4 regions of the Clostridium sp. CM038 genome follow, and region 2 is predicted to be linked to each of the others. Evidence: riboswitches for the same ligand, from Rfam matches in the RefSeq annotation. Region 2 holds a riboswitch; each other region holds the start of a gene.

Region 1 (5,795 bases), 1.1 Mb from region 2:
CCTGAAAAGAGGTACCAACCACTGAAAGTGCTGCTCCTACTAAACAGGATAAAATGATTCTAGGAAGTCTTAACTTTACCAATATGATTGCAGATGTAGGATTAATTCCATCTAAGGATACACTGTTATTTAATATTGGAATTTTGCTTATAATAATTAGGGCTGTCTGTTTTAAAGAAATATCTGCTACCCCAAAATTTGTTGCTACAATCATTACAATTAGGAGTAAAAATACCCCTACTGCAAAAACTCGTCGATAATAACTCTTATTTTCTATAAACGTCATGGTTATTTAACCCCTTTTATTTAAAAAGTTCAGGATGAACTAGTTTAGCAATTGCTTCAAGTCCTTCTGCAAGTCTCGGTCCCTGCCTAACAATAATGTTTTCATCAATCTCCAATAATTTGCCGTTCTTAACTGCATTCAAATCTTTGTAACCATTGGTAGCTTTTATACCTTTTTTTGAATCATAGAGCTTTGAACAAATTAGCACATCAGGATTCTTTTCTACAAGCTTTTCTACACTGTAGTTCCAACCAACTACGTCGCCCGCAGCATTTTTTCCGCCAGCAATGTCTATCATACTACCTATAAATGTATCTTTTCCTGCTGTAAAATCACCACTCTTGCCAAATCCTGCTACATAGTACACTGTTGGCTTCTTAGCATCCTTAACCTTATCAGTTATTTCTGCAACTTTCCTTTTCATATCTGATATTATTGTCTGGGCTTCCCCACTAGCATTTACAACCTGACCAAGTTTTGACATTGTGTCATACACACCATTAAAATTTTCTTCACCACCAAGCGCTACAACCTTTACATTAAGAGCCTCTAATTTTTTAATAATAGCCTTATCAAAAAGAGCTGATACAATAACTACATCAGGTTTTAATTCAACAATTTTCTCTACACTTGGTTGCAATAAGTCACCAACAGATGTAACCTTAAGGGCCTGAGCTGGGTAATCATCGTAATCACTTCTACCAACTACACTGCTTCCTTTACCAAGTGCATATATTCCCTCTGTTATATTTGGTGCAATTGTAATAATTCTTTTAGGTTCTTTTTCAATGATAACCGTTCTATTATATGAGTCAACTACCTTTAGCGGATATACTACAGCGTTAGTTTCCTTTTTAGTAGTATTAAGAGACCCTTTATTCTCACCTTTGCTGCCACACGCGCTAAATACAACACAAACAAAAACAGCTAAAACTAGACTTATTATACCTTTTCTTTTAAACATAAGTTGCCTCCATAAATTTTATTTTTTTAATTACTTATTTAATTTTAATTGGGATACCACAAACCACCATGTGAACTTCCTGAGCCCTTGATGCAATATACTGATTAACTCTACCCGCAATATCTCTAAAAACCCTTGCCATCTTGTATTCTGGTACAATTCCAGAGCCAATTTCGTTAGTTACAAGAATTATTGTTTTTAAGTTTTTTTCTGCTTCGTCAAGAAATACTGCTACCTCTTGTAAAATCCCTTTTTCCATTGCGCTTATAGCTTGATTATTAAGATCATCGAAATTATCCCCCGCTTCATCAAACATAAGATTTGTAGTCATTATTGTAATACAATCTAATAAAATCGTATCAAACTGCATTTCTTCGTTATAGAATACCTGTTTTAAATTCTTATAGCCTTCAAAGGTATACCAATTAGCTGGTCTTCTTTCTTTATGTTTTTTTACTCTGTCCTTCATTTCATCATCAAACGGAATTGAAGTTGCAATATAAAGTACGTTGCCCTTCTCTTCTTTGGCTAGCTTCTCAGCATATGTACTTTTCCCACTCCTTGCTCCACCTGTTATAAGTATAATTTTTTTCATAGTATGCTCCTTATTATTTTAATGATATACTCTAATGTAAAAAAATCAGAAAATAAAAAAACCACATCTCAAGGATGTGGAATAATGCAATTAAATTTTTCACATATTGGATAACCCAATATTATTGTTAAATCACGCATTTTTCATCCTCCCTCCGAAGACTAAAATTTCAAGCAATAGGCAGGTTTACTGGCTTTAGCATCATCTTACTCTCCAACCTTCTCAGTTTCCCAATGGTTCTTTGGATTTCATCCTCTAATACAGTAGCGGTGGGCTGCAGTGGTTTTATAATCACTTTCCCTTTTAACCCCTGTTACAGGGCACCTAAAACAATATTTAATTTTTATTAAGTTGACTATTTTTATTGTAACATCAAAAAAATATTAAAGCAATGTAAATCATTCTACCTACTTTCTAATGTAGATTGCAATATAAAATGTCCGAAATTTTCAAGAAAAATATAATGTTAAGTTGTAATGGTTTTCCGTTCCATCATATTAGCAGATAGACCGTTAAAAATCCTTCTTGGATAATTGTTGATCCAGTGCTGTATTTGCATAATTTGTTTTTTAGAGAATGCTGAAATATCCACACCTTTTGGGATAAATCGTCGTATCATTTTATTGATATTCTCGTTTGTGCCTCGTTCCCATGAACTATATGGATGGGCATAATATACTTTAGTTCTCTTTCGTTTATTCCTTACTGAGGTCTCAATACCCTCGAAATCAAGGTTCTCACAGCCGTTATCACAGGTGATTGTTTTAAATGTTTTTGAGAATGCCATTCCCATTTTACGCTCCAATTTGTCCAATTCCTTCACAACAGCGACCTGTGATTTAGAAGGTATTTTAAAGATTAACTCCTTGCGAGTTACTCTTTCGCTTAATACCATTAATACAGTCTTCGTACCCTGCTTTCCTACTACGGTGTCCATTTCCCAGTGCCCTATCTCATCACGTGCAGCTACCGCTGTAGGTCTTTCTGATATACTTGTTCCTTTGGTATTGTTATACGCCGGCCTTATTTTTTTATAGTTTCTCTTTTTGGCATTCTTTTTAACAGGCAGATCTTTGTTACTTATGTTTAAGAATAAATTATTATCCAAATAGTTATACACAGTTTTGAAGCAAATAGTTGTTTCGAATTGTAGATCTTTATTTGTTATATTTTGAATAGCTGCATACGGAGATTCGCCATATTTACCAATGGCTTTTTCTAAGTACTTCACCAATTTGTGATCTTTCCCTATTTTCAATGCAGGCCCTTTTGCTGTGCCTTGTCTGTCATGTTCTGACTGCCCAATTTCTGCGCTATATTCCATTCGAGTGGTTAAATCACTATTCAATAATTCTACTATTCCTTTAGCAATTTCACGCCTTATTGTACGCTCTGAACGTCCACCTATTTGCTCCGCAATACAGCTTGAATTTAGCCCCATTTTGTATAATGTCTCTATCTTTATACGATCCTCATATGTTAGGTGTTTACCTTTTTTGTTCTCTGTGATAAAATTTGATTGACTCATTTGAAATCCTCCTGTACTTGTGTTGGTTTAGTCACTTAACATTGTACAAGATTTTTTCTCTTGAGTCTTTATTTTTTGTTCTATGGTCATTTCATTTTACAACTTACCCTACCTACTTTCTAACGCTATTTCAGTGTTTTATTTAAGTAATATTCCATTACTCCTTTTACAATAGGTACCACATGGTGACTTCCACCTTTCTCTTTAACGTTTTCCATTAACATTGATACTACTATTTTAGGATTAACTGTATCCATACATATAAACCATCCATTTTCTTCTGCAGCTTTATCCTTGTCATCTTTCTTAAGTTCCGCTGTTCCAGTTTTACCCGCGAGAGCTTGCCCATCAACTCTTGCCGCATGACCTGTACCATTTGGGTTATCGATAACTCCAGTGAGACCATCTTTTACAAATTTTATATTATCCGCGGAAATTGCATTAGCTTTCCATACCTTAGCCTTTACCTTTTCATTCAAACTTTCTAAAGTTGGAGACATAATATTTCCATCGTTAACAACTGCGCTATACGATAGTGCAAGGTGAAGTGGGCTCATAAGGACCTCCCCTTGACCATAACCAGTATCTGCTAATGCTACATCATTCTTAATGTTGTTGCCATTGGCTACTTGTGAATTTGCTATTGGATAATCTATTGGAAGTTTTTGACCTATTCCAAAATTGTTGCATCCTTTTATAAATTCCTCTTTACCTATATTAAGAGCTGCCTTTGCGAAATATATGTTATCAGAGTATACAAATGCATCCTGTAAATTCACTGACTCTCTCGGTTCACCAACCCTAGTAACCTTATTGAGTCCCCATGATTTATCTGGTTGCCATTCGTTTCCCGGTATGTTAATAAGTTCACTAGGTTTTATCTTCCCTTGCTCTAACCCAACTGCAGCCGTTATCAGTTTAAATGTAGACCCTGGAGAATATACGGCCTTAAATCTATTTTTAAATGGATCCCCTGTTTTTTCCCATTCTGCCTTTTGGGTATTAGAAACATAAGTAGTAATTGCATTTGAATCATATGACGGGGAGCTTACTAAAGCCAATACCTCTCCAGTTTTTGGATTTATTGCTGCACTGGCTCCCGGCTCTTTATTCATCCCTTCATATATTTTCTTCTGTAGTTCACTATCTACTGATAATGTTATATTTTCACCTGCTTTTGATTCTTTTTTAAGAATTACAATCTTATTGTTATTATTTTGTTTTGATATATATATTGTTGCCCCATTTTCACCCTTAAGCTTGTCTTCATAAACCTGTTCAAGACCTGCCTTTCCTATTAAACTAAATGAGTTATACCCTTTACTAGAATTCTTTTGTAGTTCCTCAGCAGTTATCGGCTTTATGTATCCTATAAGCGACCCCAAAGCTTCCCCACCTGGATATACTCTACCTTTAGGCTTGTTCTGGATTACCCCGTCAAGCTTCATAACTCCATCTATTTTTACTTTTTCACTACGCAATATGTTAATAATCGGTATAAATTGATCAGAATTTTCATTATCCTTTAGTTTATTTTCTATAACCGAAGCATCAACATCTAGTATCTTAGCCATCTGCGATATATTAGCATCTTTATTTTTAATAAATGTAATGGGTTTTATTCCAATCGTAACAATTAAATCATTTATTGCAAGTGGTTTTTTACTCCTATCATAAATTTCTCCACGTATAGCCACTTCTGGCTCTACCCTAACCTTATCTCCCGCTTCCATACTAGGAAATATCATTTTCTCATTCCAAACTAATGTCCACTGCTTTTTATTGTTGACTTCTTCCTTCACCATAGTAGCCTGATAGCCTGGCATTTTTAATTGCCCTGCTGCAGTATCCATAACTATAGAAAATGGTATATTTATAGCTTTTTTATTTCCTTCCTTAATTTTATCTTCATTCTCCACATTAATAGATATACTTTTAGCCTCTATTCCACTATAAATAGCATTGTATTTGTCTACAAATTCCTTTTCAGTTATTGTTTCCTTAGTTTTAACTGAAAGCATGCTATACATTGTTTTGAAATCCTGCTTTACCCACTTATTCTTATATGTATCAAATGTTTTTGTTGCACTATCCACTTTTGTAAAAAAATTAAACATAAATACTGCCATTACTATTAATATAATCCCTATCGTTGTAAAAAGTATTACTTTTAAGTTTTTTTTCGACATTTTTTTACCACCCCTTACTTATTATAACACTTGAACCGTATAATTAAATAGTATGATTTTTAAAAGTTTATTTTTTTGCATATTAAACAAATATATTATAAAATAAATTATATTAACTAGAGAATTAATACCCTCAGGATACTATTTTCAACACATCTTTACCCCTGTTGCTTATAATGTATTTAGTATATAATAACTATTAATTGGTGCAATAAATATTATACTCATTATTA
Region 2 (5,795 bases):
ATAGGGAGGTGTTTTCAAAATATGGTGGTAAATGTAGAAAAGAGGTTCGAGTTGGTTAGCTATATGGCTGATATTGAAAAGGGAATTATTGAAAAAACACTGAATAAAAACGAAAACAATGTTAGCAAAACATCAAGAGAATTAAGTATTTCAAGACAAGATTTGCAATATAAAATAAAAAAATATAAGATAACCCTGAGATAATAAAGCATATGTATGCATATGCTAATAAAAGGAGAAATGAATATAATGGGGAAATTAAAAAACGGATATGTTCAAATTTATACGGGGAATGGCAAGGGGAAAACGACTGCAGCTGTAGGACTAGCTGTACGTGCAGCAGGAAATGGATATACTGTATTTATGGTACAGTTTTTGAAGGGAAGTAAAACTGGTGAAATTGAAAGTGCAAAAAAATTGGCTCCCTTTTTTAATATATTTAGGTTTGAGAAAAAAAGAGGTTTTTTTTGGACGTTAAATGCAGAGGAAAAAAATGAATTAAAAGAAGAAGTACAAAAGGGGTATGAATTTTGCAGGGAAGCATTAAAAGAAGAAAAATGCGACATACTTATCATGGATGAGGTAATGGGAGCGTTGAACAATCAACTAATAAGTGAAGAACAACTACTAGAATTAATGGAGAATAAACCTGGTAATATAGAATTGATTTTAACAGGGAGAGACGTACCTAAAGCTATAATAGATAAAGCAAACCTTGTAACTGAGATGAAGGATATTAAACATTATTTTAACGAAGGAATACCATCTAGAGAGGGTATAGAGTTTTGATTATAAACACCTCAAATTCTAAAATTAAGTTAATAATATTTAGAGTTTGAAGGGGGAATTATTATGAATATGTACAAAAACTTAGGCAAAGAATTTATTGTCAATATAACAGGAAATAGAGAAGCCGATATGGTTATTGTGGAAGAATTTAATAAAAACTCTGTTATAAATAAAGCTCAATTAAAAAAGGTTTTATGGAAGAGATTAAAAGAAAGTAATTTAATATAGCATATAAAGGTATGAGATGTTTTGCATTTCATTTAAAAGGGAACCAGGTGAAAAGCCTGAACGGTCCCGCCGCTGTAATGGTGAGAAGCTTTAAATTATACCACTGACAATTTTGTTGGGAAGGATTAAAGCGACTATGATCCAAAGTCAGAAGACCTGCCTTCATTAATACACCAAGAACGCTACGAGTGATAGGGGGTGTGACGCATATTTGTATGAAAATGCATTTTAAATTTTGCATTTTTTACAAATATGGTTGGTATTATTATCAAGCCCTTAGCATAAATGCTAAAGGGCTTAATTTTTCGTTGAGAAAGAAATTATGATTATTTTACAGAGGATAGGTAATACAATTGATAATTATAAGGAGGCATATTATGCAAATAAAGATAAAGGAATTTGCGCTTATAAACATAGGAATGCTTATGGTATCAGCAGGTTTATATTTCTTTTTAATGCCAAATAATTTAGCGACAGGTGGGGCGAATGGATTAGCAATAGTTATAAATAAATTTACAGGGGGGTTATCCGTAGGTTGGATAATGATGATAATAAACCTTATTTTGTTTGTAATAGCATTTATTGCTATCGGAAAGAGTTTTGGTGGAAAAAGTGTGTATGCAAGCTTTGGTGTAGGAGGTATTATAATTGTATTTCAAAAGTTTATACCTATTAATAATTCAATTACAGGAGATATTTTACTGGAACTTATATTTGGAATACTAATATCAGGAATAGGTACAGCTATAGTCTTTGATCAAAACGCTTCAACAGGGGGGACAGATATCTTAGCTAAGATATTAAATGAATTTTTTCATATAAATTTAGGAAAAGGAGTTTTAATATGTGATTTAATTATAATTTTAATGGCAGTTTTTGCTTTTGGAATTAAGCTATCATTATATGCAATGCTCGGAGTTATAATTAATGGCTTTCTTATAGACCACATCATAGATGGAATAAATGTGTGCAAAGAAGTTACAATTATAAGTAAGAACAGCGATAAGATAAGAAAATATATAAGAGAAAAGCTAGATAAAACATCTACTGTATATAACGGAGTAGGGGATTTTTCAGATGAGGATAAAGAAGTTGTTGTGGTTATAGTAGGAAGAAGGGAGTTTATAACACTTAAAAAATTCATAAAATTTGTTGATAAGGATGCTTTTGTAACAGTGAATAATATTTATGAAGTCTTTGGATACGGATTTAAATCCTTAAAACATTAAATAAAAATTTTAGATAGCTAATAGAGCGGATTAACAATATTTATGCCATGAAAGCAGGCAAAATTGTTAGTTATGGAATACCGACAGAAGTCTTAACCCAAGAATTAATAAAGTCTTTTAAATATTATGTATAAACCTTCTTATATAAAATGATATTTTATATTACTTTTTATATCAAGTACAATCTCTTCAATTATATCCTTGATTTGCATATTCCTTGTGCCTGGTATATAAATACCATGTTTTTGTAGTGGAAGTATATATTTAGTACAATCCATATTAAATATTGACGTGGCAATCATGGGGGTAATTTCACCGTTAATGCCACCACTACATATTATTCCAATTGGACCGATTATGCTATCAATTTTATTTTTCTTGCAAAATGAGCAAATTGATTCCTCTCCACTTATACCAATATTTGCACCAGCTCTTACCATATTTGAACAAGCAAATGTATTTGTACCAAGTGCAACAATATAGATATCTAGGCTAATTTCTTTACGAATTTTTTTTATGATTGTTTGACCAAGACCAGCCCCTTGTGCGTCTATTACAGCTATTTTCATGGTAATACCTCCAAAAAATAAAATTTATAATATAATGAAATCTATTTTTATATAGATAATATTATTATACTATAATGTTTATGTATATTCTGTGTTTAGTTCAAATAAAATTACAACGTTGGTATAAATAAAATGATTATAAAAAAGCAAAAAAAATTCTCCCATAAAGGTATTAATTTTATAATTCGAGGCAAAATAAAGAAAATAATATTAATAATATAATTGATATAAATGAAGGGGAGAATTTAGTGAAAAACGAGGAAAGTATAAAGGTTATTCCTTTAGGAGGCCTTGGAGAAATAGGTAAGAATATAACAGCTTTTGAATATGCGAATGAAATCATTGTTATAGACTGTGGTATAGCCTTTCCTGATGAGGAAATGTATGGTGTAGATTTAGTAATTCCAGATATAACTTATTTAAAAAATAATGCAGAAAAAGTAAAAGGTATTTTTTTAACTCATGGACATGAAGATCATATAGGGTCGCTTCCGTACATTCTAAAACAATTGAATGTACCTATTTATGGTACTAGGTTAACGTTAGGGCTAATTGAAAATAAACTAAAGGAGCACAATATATTATCTAATTGTGAACTTCACAATGTAAATGCTGGAGAAACAATAGAACTACAAAATCTTAAAGTTGAATTCATAAGGGTTACTCACAGCATAGCAGACTCCTGTGCTATTGCCATCCACTCACCACTAGGTGTTATATTACATACTGGTGATTTCAAAATTGATTATACCCCCATTGATGGATTGGTCATGGATCTTGAACGTATCTCAAATTTAGGTAAAGAGGGCGTGCTACTTCTTATGGCGGATAGCACGAATGTGGAACGTGAAGGGCATACAATTTCTGAAAAAACTATAGGGAAGACTCTAACTAGAATAATTTCTAATGCAGAGGGAAGGGTTATTGTAGCTACATTTGCTTCAAATATTCACAGAATACAGCAGATCGTAGACGCCTCTGTGAAACATGGTAGAAAAATTGTTTTTAGTGGGAGGAGTATGGACAATATCTCACAAGTAGCTATTGAACTTGGATATCTCCATGTACCAGAAGGTTACATTATAGGTATAGATGATATGCAAAATTACCACAATAAAAATATTACAATAATAACTACCGGAAGTCAGGGCGAACCTATGGCAGGACTTGCTAGAATGGCTTTTGCTACTCATAGGAAAATCACCCTTGAACCAGAGGATTTATTTGTTATTTCTGCATCTCCAATTCCAGGCAATGAGAAACTTATATCTAGAGTAATCAATGAGCTATTCAAAAAAGGGGCAGAGGTAATTTATGAGGATTTAGAAGAAGTGCATGTATCCGGTCACGCATATCAAGAAGAATTGAAATTAATTCACGCATTAGTTCATCCTAAATATTTTATGCCAGTTCATGGTGAATACAGACATTTAAGTCACCATGCTAAGTTAGCACAAGAATTAGGTATGCAAGGCAAAGATATATTTACTATGGAAACAGGGCAGGTTTTAGAACTTACAAAGGATGAAGCTAAAGTAACAGGACGGGTACACACTGGATCTGTATTTGTAGATGGACTTGGTGTTGGGGATGTTGGAAGCATAGTGCTTAGAGATAGAAAGCACTTAGCAGAAGATGGCATGCTCACTGTTGTGGTTACTTTAGAACGCGAATCTTATAGTATTATTGCGGGACCAGACATAATAACTCGCGGATTTATATATGCAAAGGAATCGGATGAATTAATTAGTGAAGTAAAAGAAATTGTTAGGGTTGAGCTTAATAAGTGCTTAGACAAGAAAATTATTGAATGGTATGTATTAAAATCTAATATAAAAAAATCCACAGAGCGATATTTGTATGAAAAAACAAAGCGTAGGCCAATTATTCTTCCAATTATTATGGAGATTTAACAGTTTTTTTAAGCTGGTGGTATATACAAAAGGCCAGCAAAAATCATATAGTTAAACTAAAAAATTGCAGTAGTTAGTTCTACTGCTTTTTTATATTGCTATTGTATCTAAAAATAGTATTAATTTTTAACATAACAAAAGACTGCCCTGTTAGGTACAGTCTTAATTGTGATATTGTAGCATCGAAGATGATGAACAGAACCGCAGGTTATGATTTAACGTGCTGTTTTTTTCATGAATTCTTCAGAATTTACTATGTACCTTATATGAATTCCTTCACCTATTTTACCCATGTCATCATAGGCTTCCACCTTAAAGAACAATTTTTTGCCTTCTGCCTTTGATAATAAGGCTTCAGCTCTAACCTTAACGCCAACAGGTGTTGCCTTTATGTGTTTAACACTAATCTCTATACCGACGGTTGTGAACCCATCAGGTAAATTTCGTTGAACACAATTTGTTGCTGCATTCTCCATAAGCGCTGTCATAGCTGGAGTAGCATAAACATCTAGACTTCCAGATCCATAAGAAATTGCGGTGTCACTGCTGTTAATAGTCTGCTCCATAGTAAATTTCAAGTCTTTATTAAAATTGAATTCCAATTTTATCACTCCATTCCGTTTATTATTTTTTACTATACCAATACCTTATTATACCATGTTAACACCTTTAGGATAGTGTTATTATGATATGTCTTATGATATAAATTAAAAAAAGAACCCCATTGCTGGAATTCTATTGTTTACTTGCATTGTTATATGGATCTTTTAAAATATTCAAATTGAAATAATATCATAGCGAATAATTCATTTCTTACTGTTTGGGCTAATCATTTAGCCACATCTATACAGTTTTCTTTGAATTTCGGAATTACTGTAATTATACAACTCTACTAATTTTATTCCTTTGAAATCAATGTGTATTTTATCTTCACAAATCATAACTACATTATTATTATATTTAGGGCTACGACTTCCACATTTTACAAAGGCTTCTTTCTCTTCATATTTTACAAAACCTAACCTTTTTAATTTTCCCAAATAGGAAGCAAATTCTTGATTCTTCTC
Region 3 (5,795 bases), 300 kb from region 2:
TAGGGTGCCTATTGTTATTGATGGATTTATAGCCTCAGCAGCTGCATTATGTGCTTATAGACTAAACCCATTAGTGAAGGAATATATATTTGCATCTCACTTATCTGCGGAACCGGGGGCAGCTTTTATAATGAAGGAAATAGGATTAAAACCTATGCTTAATTTGAACATGAGACTGGGCGAAGGGTCAGGTTGTCCACTTGCTTTTAATATAATTGATGCGGCGCTTTTCACTATGGATAATATGGGGACATTTGAAGAGGCAACGCTTGATAGTAAAAAGTATATAGATATAAGGGAGAATACCGTAGGGTAAAATTTAGGTGTGAGAATTTATGAATATTTATTTGTTAAGACATGGCCAGACTGAAGAAAATAGAAAAGGGTCTTATTATGGTAATTTGGATATAAGTCTAAATGAAATTGGCATAGCTCAAGGCAATAAGGCTAAAGATTTCTTTGATGGCATAAAATTAGATAGAGTATACGTTAGTGATAAAAAAAGAACTTTAGAGATGGCAAAGTTAGTTTTAGGACAACAGGAAATTGCAGTTATACAAGATAATAGAATAAATGAAACTGATTTTGGAGATTTTGAAGGGAAAACATACGAGGAAATTAAAGTTTCATATCCCCAACAGTGTATTTGTTGGCAAAATAATTGGAAAGAATTTGTACCTCCGAATGGAGAAAGTTATATTAAACTATGTGAAAGAGTTAAGAACTTTATGGAGCATATTAAAAAGCTAGAATGCGATAATATTTTAATATGCGCTCATTCGGGAGTCATAAGAGCTATATATTGTTATATTATGAATGAGAATATAGATTTGTTTTGGAAATTTGGTTGTAAAAATGGGGATATAAGCATTATAAAATATGAATATGGTAATTTATATATTGATGCTATTATTCATAATGCATAGTTAGAAAATTGATTTGAGGTATATTTAGTTCTTGACGATTAACTTTAAAATTAAAATAAACATTACTATTTAGGAAAGAGGTGAGCTTTGCAAGGACAAGTCTTTGCGAGCAAATAAAATGAGAGAATATTTAAATGATTTTTTACTGTTTTTCCAATTCTTCACACGGATACCTATAAATAAAAGTTTAAACTGTGACAAGGAAAACTTTAGGCGGGGATCTGTATTTTTTCCGGTGGTAGGATTATTTATAGGAATTGTCCAGTGGATAACTTATTATATATTAATAAAAGTGCTGCCAGTAGATATTACAGCAATATTTGTAGTTATTATACCGATAGTTATTACTGGAGGATTACATGTGGATGGACTTGGAGATACTTGTGATGGTTTCTTTTCGTTTAAAGGAGACAAACATAAAATAATAGAAATTATGAAGGACAGCACAGTAGGCACTTATGCAACTATTGCTATAGTATTTGATATGTTAGCACGATATGCAGCGGTCTGCACTATCATAGGAAAGAATTTACCACTCATATTAATTGCAACGCCAATAATTGCAAGATTTACCGTTGTTTTTATATCTTTTATTGGTAAGAATGCTAAAGAAACAGGCTCGGGTAATATATTTATTGGAAATATTGACATCAAAAGGGTGGTAATTTCAGGTATTATAACTATTGTATTTGGAACCTTATTAATAGGATTTAACAAAAGTGTTATATTGATACTATCAGCGTTACTTTTAAGTTTCCTATTTAATAAGTTTTGCGAGAGTAAAATTACGGGACTTACGGGAGATAGCTTAGGAGCTAATAATGAATTAGTTGAAATTCTAACTATGATCTTATTTATAGCAATAAGTTAAGATAAGATAATGGGGACGGTTAACAATTATTTATATTATAATTGGGTGCAAGTTGTTTATGGAAACTTGTACCTTTTTATCGTTGAATTAATTTATTGAACACTAATTTTAATTATTTTTATATTATACATAAGTAAAATGTATATTTTTGATACTTGTCCATAATTAAATGCATATATCCATCTGTTATTCTAATTTTTTTTATTTAATATAACAGATTTAATAAATAGGTAGGTTAAAGTAAATAATTAGAATGAATTTTAATGATTGTCATTAAGTTATTAATCATAATATTGAAGATTATATTAATAAATTATTACTAAGCATAACGTTTAATAAAATCCATGATAATATTCTCATATTTATCTTCTGTTCCAATTAATTCGATGCCAATAGTGCTTAATTTTGATACTCTAGCCTGTGTAATGTTTCCAAGAGTGCTGGATATATATAGCTAGATTTAAAATTACAGAGGTTCCTCATTAGAACAACGGTTAAGGCTTTTGCCCGTACAAGCTTTCTGCTGTACTTCATATAAAGATGAGTCTTTGATACATTCATCTTTGACGCTATATATTCTATTATATCTTCTGGCTTAAAGTTCCTTACAAGTATTTTTCGTTCACATTTATACTCTGATTTTTCATCTTTAAATTCTATTTCTTGTTTTAATTTTTCTCCATTACAGCGAAAGACAAGATTATAGTAATTCTTTCTTGCATTTTTTAGGTTATTACCAAAAGAGCTCATAATAAATCCATAATCAACTAATTTAAAAGAATCATGTCTTTTTCCTAAAAATATGGCTAGACTAGAAAAAGCATATTTTTCAGGACAATTTTTATATTCATCTATATCCGTAGGATTATTGTGTATATATAGAGATAAAGTCTTCAAATATCGTTCATTATTAACTATTTTACTCTTAAATCTATCTTTAAAAAGATGTCCTTCCCTTTTATATTTTTTATTAAAGTACATTGCATAAGAAAAATTTATTCCATGCATTGCCTTTGATATATCAGTACCATTAGCATCAATCATTAAATGAGAATGGTTATCCATAAGACAGTAACCGTAGATTTTAAAATTATAGAGATATTTATACTTTTTTACAAGTGATAAATACTTGTTCTTATCCTCATCATCCTTGAATAAATTTATTTCGCTGATACTTTTGCACATAATATGAAATATCGAGTCATCTGTTTTTTCTCTTGCCTTTCTTGGCATTAAAATCACCCTTCCTCATAGATTTTTATTTGAATTATTGCCTATGAATCGGGATGATATTCATAATCTTAAGCTAATATATATATATAAATAATTTAAATAGTTGTTAACCGTCCCTAACTATTTTTGTGAATCATTTTTTTGCCTATTAAACTAAGGAGACACTCTAAATATTGACAGTACGGCTTAAATATAATAAACTAGAATTAATAGAGAATTGAATATGATTTTAGGTGCCTTGAAATAGGTGAAAAGGGAATGCGGTTTAAATCCGCAGCAGCCCCCGCTACTGTAATTGATGAAAAACTTTTAAATGCTACTTCGTAAATTAAAAATGAGGAAGGATAATTAAAGGAAGAATCAAAAGCCAGGAGACCTGCCTAAATGATGTTAACAAGCTTTCGGAGGGAAAGAACTATTTAATTATGGATTAATTAAAAAGTAGTCGCTATCGTATGCGTACTATTTTTTTTGTTTTAAAAAGCATTATATGTAAATGTTATGATAGATTTCGGAAAATATTTAGCAAGGTGGATGATCGAAATGAAGAAGGCAATTTTAATTGTAAGTTTTGGAACAACACATGAAGATGCAAGAAAAGTAACTATCGATGCAATAGAAGATAAAATAAGACATACTTTTGAAGAGTATGATATAAGAAGAGCATTTACTTCACATATTATTCTTAGAGTACTTAAGCATAGGGATAATATTCATGTAGATACTCCAGAAGAAGCTTTGGAAAAGTTAAAAAGCGAAGGATATAATGAGGTAATTGTTCAGCCTTTGCATGTTATTCCTGGAGTAGAATTTGATTATATAAATAATGTAGTTAATAGATACAAAGAATGTAAAGCATTTAAAAATATCTTAATAGGAAGACCTCTTTTATGTTTTAAGGGAGAAGAAGCAGGCGTGCCAGATGATTACTCAATAATGGTGGATGCTCTATCAAAGCAATTGCAACCAATGGATACAGTAATTTTGATGGGGCATGGTACAAACCATATTGCAAATGCAGTATATTGCTGTTTTGAAAGCGTTTTAAGGGATAGAGGTTTTAACAATGTCCATGTAGCAACCGTGGAAGGGTATCCAACTTTGGAAAGAGTAATACCTAATGTTACGACTCAGAGTATTAGCGAAGTCACTTTAATGCCACTACTGCTCGTAGCAGGAGACCATGCCAAGAATGACATGGCGGGAGATGCAGAGGACTCCTGGAAGAGTATTTTAGAGGCAAAAGGGTTTAAAGTTAAAATATATCTGCATGGGTTAGGGGAAAATAGTGACGTTCAAGACATTTATATACAGCACATTAATGATGTAATTAATGAAAAGTTTAAGAATGTAGGGAAAACACATAAGGGAAATTAAAATTCTGCGTAAGTTATAAGTAACTAAAGTACGGTAGATGAGAGTTACAAGTAGAAAGGAAGGTATTCAATGATACATGGTGGAGATGTTTATACTAATGGATTACTTGAGGGGCGAGAATTAATAGATTACAGTTCTAATATTAATCCATTAGGGGTTCCTAAAAGTTTCACTGATAACATTAGTGAAGCCGTAGATGCTTTAACAAGATATCCAGATATTCAATATAGGGAGGTATTGAAAGAATTAAAAGAATACATTGATTGCCCAAAAGAATATTTTGTTTTAGGAAATGGGGCTGCAGAAATAATTGACTTAGTTATAGCTTGTCATAAAAATCTACTAATTGTGGTGCCATCTTTTGTAGAGTACGAAATTGATGCTAAAAAGTGGAATTGTAGTATAGAGTATTCTTATTTAAAAGAGAAGATTAATGAGAATACCTTATTAAAGCATGAATATGCTGAGCTTTCCTATGATTATGAGGATATTCTTAATAGATTACAGAGTGTAGAAGGTGTGGTTTTAGGTAATCCAAATAACCCCAATGGCAATATCATAAATAAGGCTGAGTTTCAAAAAATTCTTGAATATTGTGAATGTAACGACAAAGTCATAATAATAGATGAGGCTTTTATAGAATTTACTGGAGATTCACAGCACAGTTTCAGTGAAAAAGTTAAAACATACAAATGTTTATTTATAATAAGAGCATTAACCAAATTTTTTGCGATGCCTGGTATAAGGTTTGGGTATGGAATAAGTAGTAACGTAGACCTATTAAAAAAAGTTAAAGAAAAACAAAACCCCTGGAACATAAACTGTTTTGCAGAAATGGCTGCACGTCATGTGTTAAAAGATAACGTTTATATTGAAAAAAGCAAAGAGTGGATAAGAGCGGAAAGGCCTAGGTTTATAAGATCACTTGAAAATATTTCATTTATAGATAAAGTGTATTTAACCTATGGAAATTATGTATTATGCAAATTAAAAGGACTGGACTCAGAGACACTTTATAAACTATGCCTAGCTCAAGGATTTGTTATAAGAAAAGCAGATAATTTTAGAGGACTAGATAAACAATATGTAAGGCTTGCTATTAAGGATAATGATAGGAATGGAAAATTGATTAAGTGTTTGAAAAACTTAGAATTGATAGTGAAAACATTGGGGACAGTTAACAACTAATTGCACATTAGGGGATAGTCCGCAAAAGGATGTGAATATAAATGAAGAGTATAGTCATAGCTTCAGATTCAAGTGGTGGTGGTAAGACCACAGTAACACTCGGAATTATGAAAGCGTTTAAAAATAGGGGATTTGAGATACAAGGGTATAAAGTAGGACCTGATTATATAGACTCAGCTTTTCATACAAAGATAACAGGT
Region 4 (5,795 bases), 1.4 Mb from region 2:
TATTTATGCCCTTATACATCATAGCTAAAGGTGCTCCCCCTAATAATGCATAGAGAATAGGGGCTATAACACCATCTGCTGTATTCTCTGCAATGGTCTCCACATCAGCTCTTACTATTTCATACTCAGTAAGGGTTTTTGTATCTCTCCCTACAAGGTACGATAATTTAACTCTTGCGTCATAAATATCATTATTAACTAAAGAATCATAAACCTTCTTACCTTCTTTATGAAGGCATCTAGCAGCTATTGTCGTCCAAAGCAATATTATATTGAGAATATGGTACAACCAAAAAAACTTATTAGAAATTCTCAAAATTATAAAAGGCACTAAAAAACTAGAAAGTGCTACTATAACTACAATAATTCCGCCAAAAACTTTAATTTGACCATTAGTTTTACATATCGTTCTGCCTAACTTATCTAATTTAGAAATAAGCTTTCCTATATAAATCACCGGATGTTTAAACCAATATGGATCTCCAATTAATAAGTCTAACATTACCGCTAAAATTAAATCTATTATGTTCGTCTGAAATAGTATTGCCATTTTAATTCCTCACTATCTTATACTGTTATAATTTTTTAAATAGTTGTTAACTGTCCCTAACTTTTTCTTTTTATTCCTATGATTTTATAGATTGAATCCATATCTACATTATCTCTAACTATATCTGCTAGCTTGTCTAATTCTTTTTCTCTTAGATTTTCATAAACCTTAGATTTTTTAGGTTCCATAGCTTTTTTTACCCTTAAAGTATTAATCATATGTTCTCTAAACTCTACTCCATCAAAAACTCCATGAATATATGTACCCATAACATTTCCACCTGCATTTATTGCTCCATCGAAGGATGACGTATCAGAACCATTCTTATCATAGATTTCAAAAAGTGGTTTTGCATTATGACCATATTTACAAATTCCCATATGTATTTCGTAACCATAAGTTTCTATACTAGTATCCCTAATGTTAATGCTACGAGCCTTTACTCTTGTAGTTATTTTCTCATCTTCAAATATTGTGTCTACGTCTAAAAGCTTCATACCCTCTGTTTCTTTTGAATTTCCCTCTAAGCCATTAGGGTCACTTAAGCTATTTCCTAACATTTGATAGCCTCCACAAATGCCTAATACGTTACCTTGTACACTATATTGCTGAACCGCTTCTGCAAGTCCCGAATTTCTTAAAGAAATTAAATCATCAATAGTATTTTTTGTTCCCGGTATGATAAGGAGGTCTGGTGTGCCCAATTCTCCTTTAGTTGTAACAAATCTAACTGATACATCTTCTTCAGCCTTTAATGCGTCTAAATCCGTAAAATTCGATATATGTGGAAGCTTTATTACAGCAATATCAATAGGTGCAGTAATTTTTTTGTTAAATTCTACTGCACCATCTTCATCTTCGAGTTCCAATCTAAAATAAGGAACTACTCCTGCACATGGAATATGTATAATATCCTCAAGCATTGTAAGTCCTGGCTTTAAGATTTCTAAATCTCCTCTAAACTTATTAATAATAGTGGCTTTAACTCTTTTTTTCTCGGCCTCATTAAGCAAAAGCAAAGTCCCTGCTAGTGACGCAAATACTCCACCCTTATCTATATCTCCTGCGAGTATCACAGGTGCATCTATAAGTTCCGCCATTCCCATATTCACTATATCTCTATCTCTTAAATTAATTTCTGCTGGGCTACCTGCTCCTTCCATTACTATAATATCAAACTTCTTCTCTAATTCTTCAAACTGCTTTTTTAACATGTCTTTGAATTCCAATTTCATATTATGATATTCCATAGCTGTACTATTCCCAAAAACCTTTCCATTAACGATAATTTGGCACTTTTTATCCGAGGTAGGTTTTAATAAAATCGGATTCATATATACCTCTGGCTCCAATCCTGCGGCATAGGCTTGAAGCACCTGCGCACGTCCCATTTCTTTTCCATCCAATGTAATATAAGAATTCAATGACATATTCTGTGACTTAAAAGGACATACTGAAAACCCATCTTGCACAAAAATTCTGCAAAGTGCTGTTACTAATATGCTTTTTCCTACTGATGAAGCGGTTCCTTGAACCATTACTTTAGCCATTACTATTTCTCCTTTCTTCCTGCTTGTATTCTTATTTGGCACACAACAAAAAAACAGCAAGCTTGCGCACCTGCTGTTATGTACAAATTTTTCATTGCACTAACTTGAATTCTACAGTTCTTTCCCGCCGAAAGCTTAATATTACTAATTTAGGCAGGTCTCCTGGCTCTTGATACACTTTCTCTTATCACTTTCCCTTTCAGGTAGTTATATAAGATTTTCTCTCAATTACAGTAGCGGGGGCTGCTGTGGAATTACACCACATTCCCTTTTCACCTTACTAATCATATACTAAAGTAGCTGCATCCACTTTAGTGGCTGATTAATAAAAGGCACCTAAACAAATCTATTCATTTTTAACTAATATAATTCATAATTTTCATTTTTAAAATTTTCAATTTAATACATTTCTATGTAATTAAGTTTATAGCATTATGTTAATCCTGTCAATAAATAAGAATCTAAAATGCTTAAGCCTCATATGGTTATAAGTTATCTCCTGCGAAGCTGCAACAGTTCCACAGGAGATGCATTAATTCGCTAAATTAATTTTGCCTGTAGAAACATAGCTTGTTTGCCTATTTCTGTGAATTTAGCTTCATATTCTGTAACTACGTTATCTTTAAAATCACTCTTATGCAAATCATAGGCTGAAAATAATATTTCAAACCCACACTCTTTGAAATAATCTACTGATTCTTCGAATAACTCTGTATCATCTGTTTTGAACCAAACTTCAGATTCCGGTTTTAAGAATTTCTTATAGCTCGTCAAGAACTTAGTATGAGTTAATCTTCTTTTATTATGTCTGTCTTTTGGCCAAGGATTACAAAAATTTATATAAATTCTGCTTATCTCATCTTTTGCAAACACATCATCAATAAGCATAATGTTCATTGGCATAAGACGTACATTTATGTCTTGTTCCCCTTCAACTTCTCTTACTTCTATAACTTTTCTAAGGGCAAATACCAGAACCTCATCTTTTAAATCAATGCCTACAAAATTGATATCGAGATCTCTCCTGGACTTTTCTGATATAAATCTACCTTTACCGCAACCTAGTTCTAGATGAATTGCATTGTTATTTTTAAACTCTTCATTCCATTTTCCTTTGTGATCATATTGGTGAGTTATTACAATATGACTAGTTTCCAGCTCTGGCCTAGCCCAATATTTTTTTCTTAAGCGCATATATTTTTCTCCTTACATTCTAAATAATAAAAAATCACTATATGATTTTCTTAGCTTTATATTAATATTAAAACATCCCTGCAATATTTAAAAATTGTTTAAATAACCATAACCCTGGCGCTTGCACGATATAAGTAAAAATTGATTGTCCACCAGGTAATATAGGCAATATTAACACCATAAATATTAAGAATTGATACCTATAAATTGTATCTGGTAAATTGTAAAAAAACTTTGGGAACAAATCCCTAACTATATGAGATCCATCAAATCCCGGTATTGGCACTAAATTAAGAAAAAACAAAATACAATTTAGGTACCCTGTAATTATTAAAATTTGGCTAATAATAGTATATAATCCACCATGAATTGGTGGAAATTTCGAAAATAACACAGTAAGAATTGCAAATACAAACCCTAGAATTAGATTAGCAATTGGGCCTGCAACTGAAACTTTCAAATCATCCTTATAATAATTTTTAAATGCACTAGGATTTGTCTGAACAGGCTTTGCCCAACCAAACCCTACTAATATAATCATAAGAAATCCCATTGGATCTATATGTGCGATTGGATTCAGCGTAAGTCTCCCTTGAAATCGCGGAGTTTTGTCTCCTAACCTATCTGCTACGATAGCATGCGCATACTCATGAAAAGTAAATGCTAATAAAATTGCCGGTATCATCAAAATCTTATTTAATATTTGTTGTGTATCCAAATTTATTCCTCCTTATACTCCTACATGGTAGGCAATGTTAATCGCTACTCACCTTGCTAATGCATCTTTGACTTGTTATTTTTTAAGATGTCTACTATCCTATTATAACAAAGTTTATTGTTATTTTGAATTGAATATTCTTAAAATAAAATAATATATCACCACAACTATATCCTTATGAATTAACTTATATCTTCAGATTATAGAAAAAACCTTATCTTAAAAAGATAAGGTCTTAAATAAAACATCATAGTATCGACTACTTAAAAAGAACAAAAGATACTTCTTTATTATTAACCAATGATACTATTCCCTTAGTATACAATTGCAATAATTCTCCTTTATAGCTAGTTTCAGTTCCAGAACTAATATCTTTTATTACAGCTTTCATTGCATCATTTTGATAGACCTTACCAAGAGATGTAACGAATAGATCATTTTTTTTAGAAGGTTTTTGTAAATCAATCACCTTCCACTTTTCAGTGTTTTCTGATGTTTTACCATAATAAACTTTGCTTACCAAATTATCTTTTAATTCTCCAAGATACACATTGTCATCATCATCAGTGCCTATTAAAGTAAGTTTTTCTACGCCTTTAATATTTATAGGTTCCTCAAGGGTGGTAGAATACATTTTATTATAGACTAATCCCTCGTACACCAAATTATCTTCATGGCGCGCTAATGCCATATTACTCACACTCTTTGGTATTGTATCAATTTTTGTCATATCTTTCATTCTTGTAATTCTATATATACTGCTTCCCTCACCACTACTTGAAACTTTTACGTAAATAAATCCTGTTAAAATTGATAATTGAGTATCTTCTACTTCAGCATTTGTATCAGTCCAGGCTAAATCTTTAATCTTCGCTTTTTCACCTTTTGCTACGTCATAAGAATACAATACTAAATTACTAGACTCATCATCACTTTTCTCTACTAAAAGCATTCTATTTCTATCTGGAAGCCATTTATAAAAAGAAATTTTGCTTCCATCTTCCGCCTCTATATTTTTAACGCTTCCATCCTTACAGTTAGCAATTTTTAATTCTTCATTCTCATAATAGCATAAATATTTAGCATCATAGGATGCTAATATATTTTCTACGTTTGCTGGCAATGTAATATCAATATTTTTTAATTTATCGCTTTTATTTTCAACAATTTTTTCCGTAACCATTTTTGAATCAGTAGCTAAAAAATAATGATCTATATAAAATAAACCTAAACATTGCATGGATAATGAAAATATTATCCATATACTTATTCTTTTCTTCCAGCTCATAGTTTCTTCTCCTTTAATTTAAAATGTACTATGCTCAAATTTCACTTCATTACCTACTCTCCACATAAATAATTGAAGGTATAGATCTTTCTCCTAAACTATCACTAGGATTGTTTATAATTTCATCATCATAAAACAAGGTAGAAGAAGAACCTCCATCTAAGTTAGTAGCATTATAAGCCCCATAATTATACAATATATCTTGCACCTCTCTTAAATTAGCACCTAAACTACCTATCTGTCTACCATCGATAACTAATAATATTATTGCTCCATCTTTTCTTTGTCCAATAGCTGTTCTAGGTGCTATACCCTGACGCCCATCACCCGTATTTATAGTTTTATGTCCATTAACTATAAGTGCTGGACCAAAAGATACCGCTTCCATCACTTCAAGCTCTTTCATTTCTTTAATTGAATGAGCTCCAACTAATAAATTTCCCGATTTAGTAAATGCTACAACCTCTGTTTTTTCATTTTCATTTTTTATATCAT

The links. Region 2 has a riboswitch for cobalamin ahead of ACWJKS_RS02325 (YitT family protein). Riboswitches for the same ligand answer to the same signal wherever they lie in the genome.
Region 1: it holds a riboswitch for cobalamin, as region 2 does, so the genes downstream of both, cobU (bifunctional adenosylcobinamide kinase/adenosylcobinamide-phosphate guanylyltransferase) here and ACWJKS_RS02325 (YitT family protein) in region 2, are expected to answer to the same signal.
Region 3: it holds a riboswitch for cobalamin, as region 2 does, so the genes downstream of both, ACWJKS_RS03645 (sirohydrochlorin cobaltochelatase) here and ACWJKS_RS02325 (YitT family protein) in region 2, are expected to answer to the same signal.
Region 4: it holds a riboswitch for cobalamin, as region 2 does, so the genes downstream of both, ACWJKS_RS14680 (cobyric acid synthase) here and ACWJKS_RS02325 (YitT family protein) in region 2, are expected to answer to the same signal.

Annotation. Positions count from the first base shown of each region.
Region 1 is NZ_CM143651.1:1,597,024-1,602,818, reverse strand. Features, by position in the region: gene ACWJKS_RS07300 (FecCD family ABC transporter permease) at 1-286, opposite strand, end outside; gene ACWJKS_RS07295 (ABC transporter substrate-binding protein) at 303-1,250, opposite strand; gene cobU (bifunctional adenosylcobinamide kinase/adenosylcobinamide-phosphate guanylyltransferase) at 1,285-1,845, opposite strand; cobalamin riboswitch at 2,008-2,188, opposite strand; gene ACWJKS_RS07285 (IS30 family transposase) at 2,312-3,373, opposite strand; gene ACWJKS_RS07280 (penicillin-binding transpeptidase domain-containing protein) at 3,499-5,562, opposite strand.
Region 2 is NZ_CM143651.1:508,399-514,193, forward strand. Features, by position in the region: gene ACWJKS_RS02310 (helix-turn-helix domain-containing protein) at 22-204, shown strand; gene ACWJKS_RS02315 (cob(I)yrinic acid a,c-diamide adenosyltransferase) at 250-789, shown strand; gene ACWJKS_RS02320 (hypothetical protein) at 853-1,017, shown strand; cobalamin riboswitch at 1,008-1,195, shown strand; gene ACWJKS_RS02325 (YitT family protein) at 1,395-2,246, shown strand; gene ACWJKS_RS02330 (DUF3842 family protein) at 2,387-2,815, opposite strand; gene ACWJKS_RS02335 (ribonuclease J) at 3,064-4,728, shown strand; gene ACWJKS_RS02340 (thioesterase family protein) at 4,944-5,330, opposite strand; gene ACWJKS_RS02345 (hypothetical protein) at 5,562-5,795, opposite strand, start outside.
Region 3 is NZ_CM143651.1:804,149-809,943, forward strand. Features, by position in the region: gene cobT (nicotinate-nucleotide--dimethylbenzimidazole phosphoribosyltransferase) at 1-316, shown strand, start outside; gene cobC (alpha-ribazole phosphatase) at 336-926, shown strand; gene cobS (adenosylcobinamide-GDP ribazoletransferase) at 1,045-1,797, shown strand; gene ACWJKS_RS03640 (transposase) at 2,197-3,030, opposite strand; cobalamin riboswitch at 3,244-3,428, shown strand; gene ACWJKS_RS03645 (sirohydrochlorin cobaltochelatase) at 3,574-4,407, shown strand; gene ACWJKS_RS03650 (pyridoxal phosphate-dependent aminotransferase) at 4,477-5,595, shown strand; gene ACWJKS_RS03655 (cobyrinate a,c-diamide synthase) at 5,637-5,795, shown strand, end outside.
Region 4 is NZ_CM143651.1:3,198,956-3,204,750, forward strand. Features, by position in the region: gene cbiB (adenosylcobinamide-phosphate synthase CbiB) at 1-526, opposite strand, end outside; gene ACWJKS_RS14680 (cobyric acid synthase) at 607-2,100, opposite strand; cobalamin riboswitch at 2,236-2,450, opposite strand; gene trmB (tRNA (guanosine(46)-N7)-methyltransferase TrmB) at 2,641-3,294, opposite strand; gene ACWJKS_RS14690 (site-2 protease family protein) at 3,362-3,979, opposite strand; gene ACWJKS_RS14695 (hypothetical protein) at 4,272-5,300, opposite strand; gene ACWJKS_RS14700 (phosphodiester glycosidase family protein) at 5,350-5,795, opposite strand, start outside.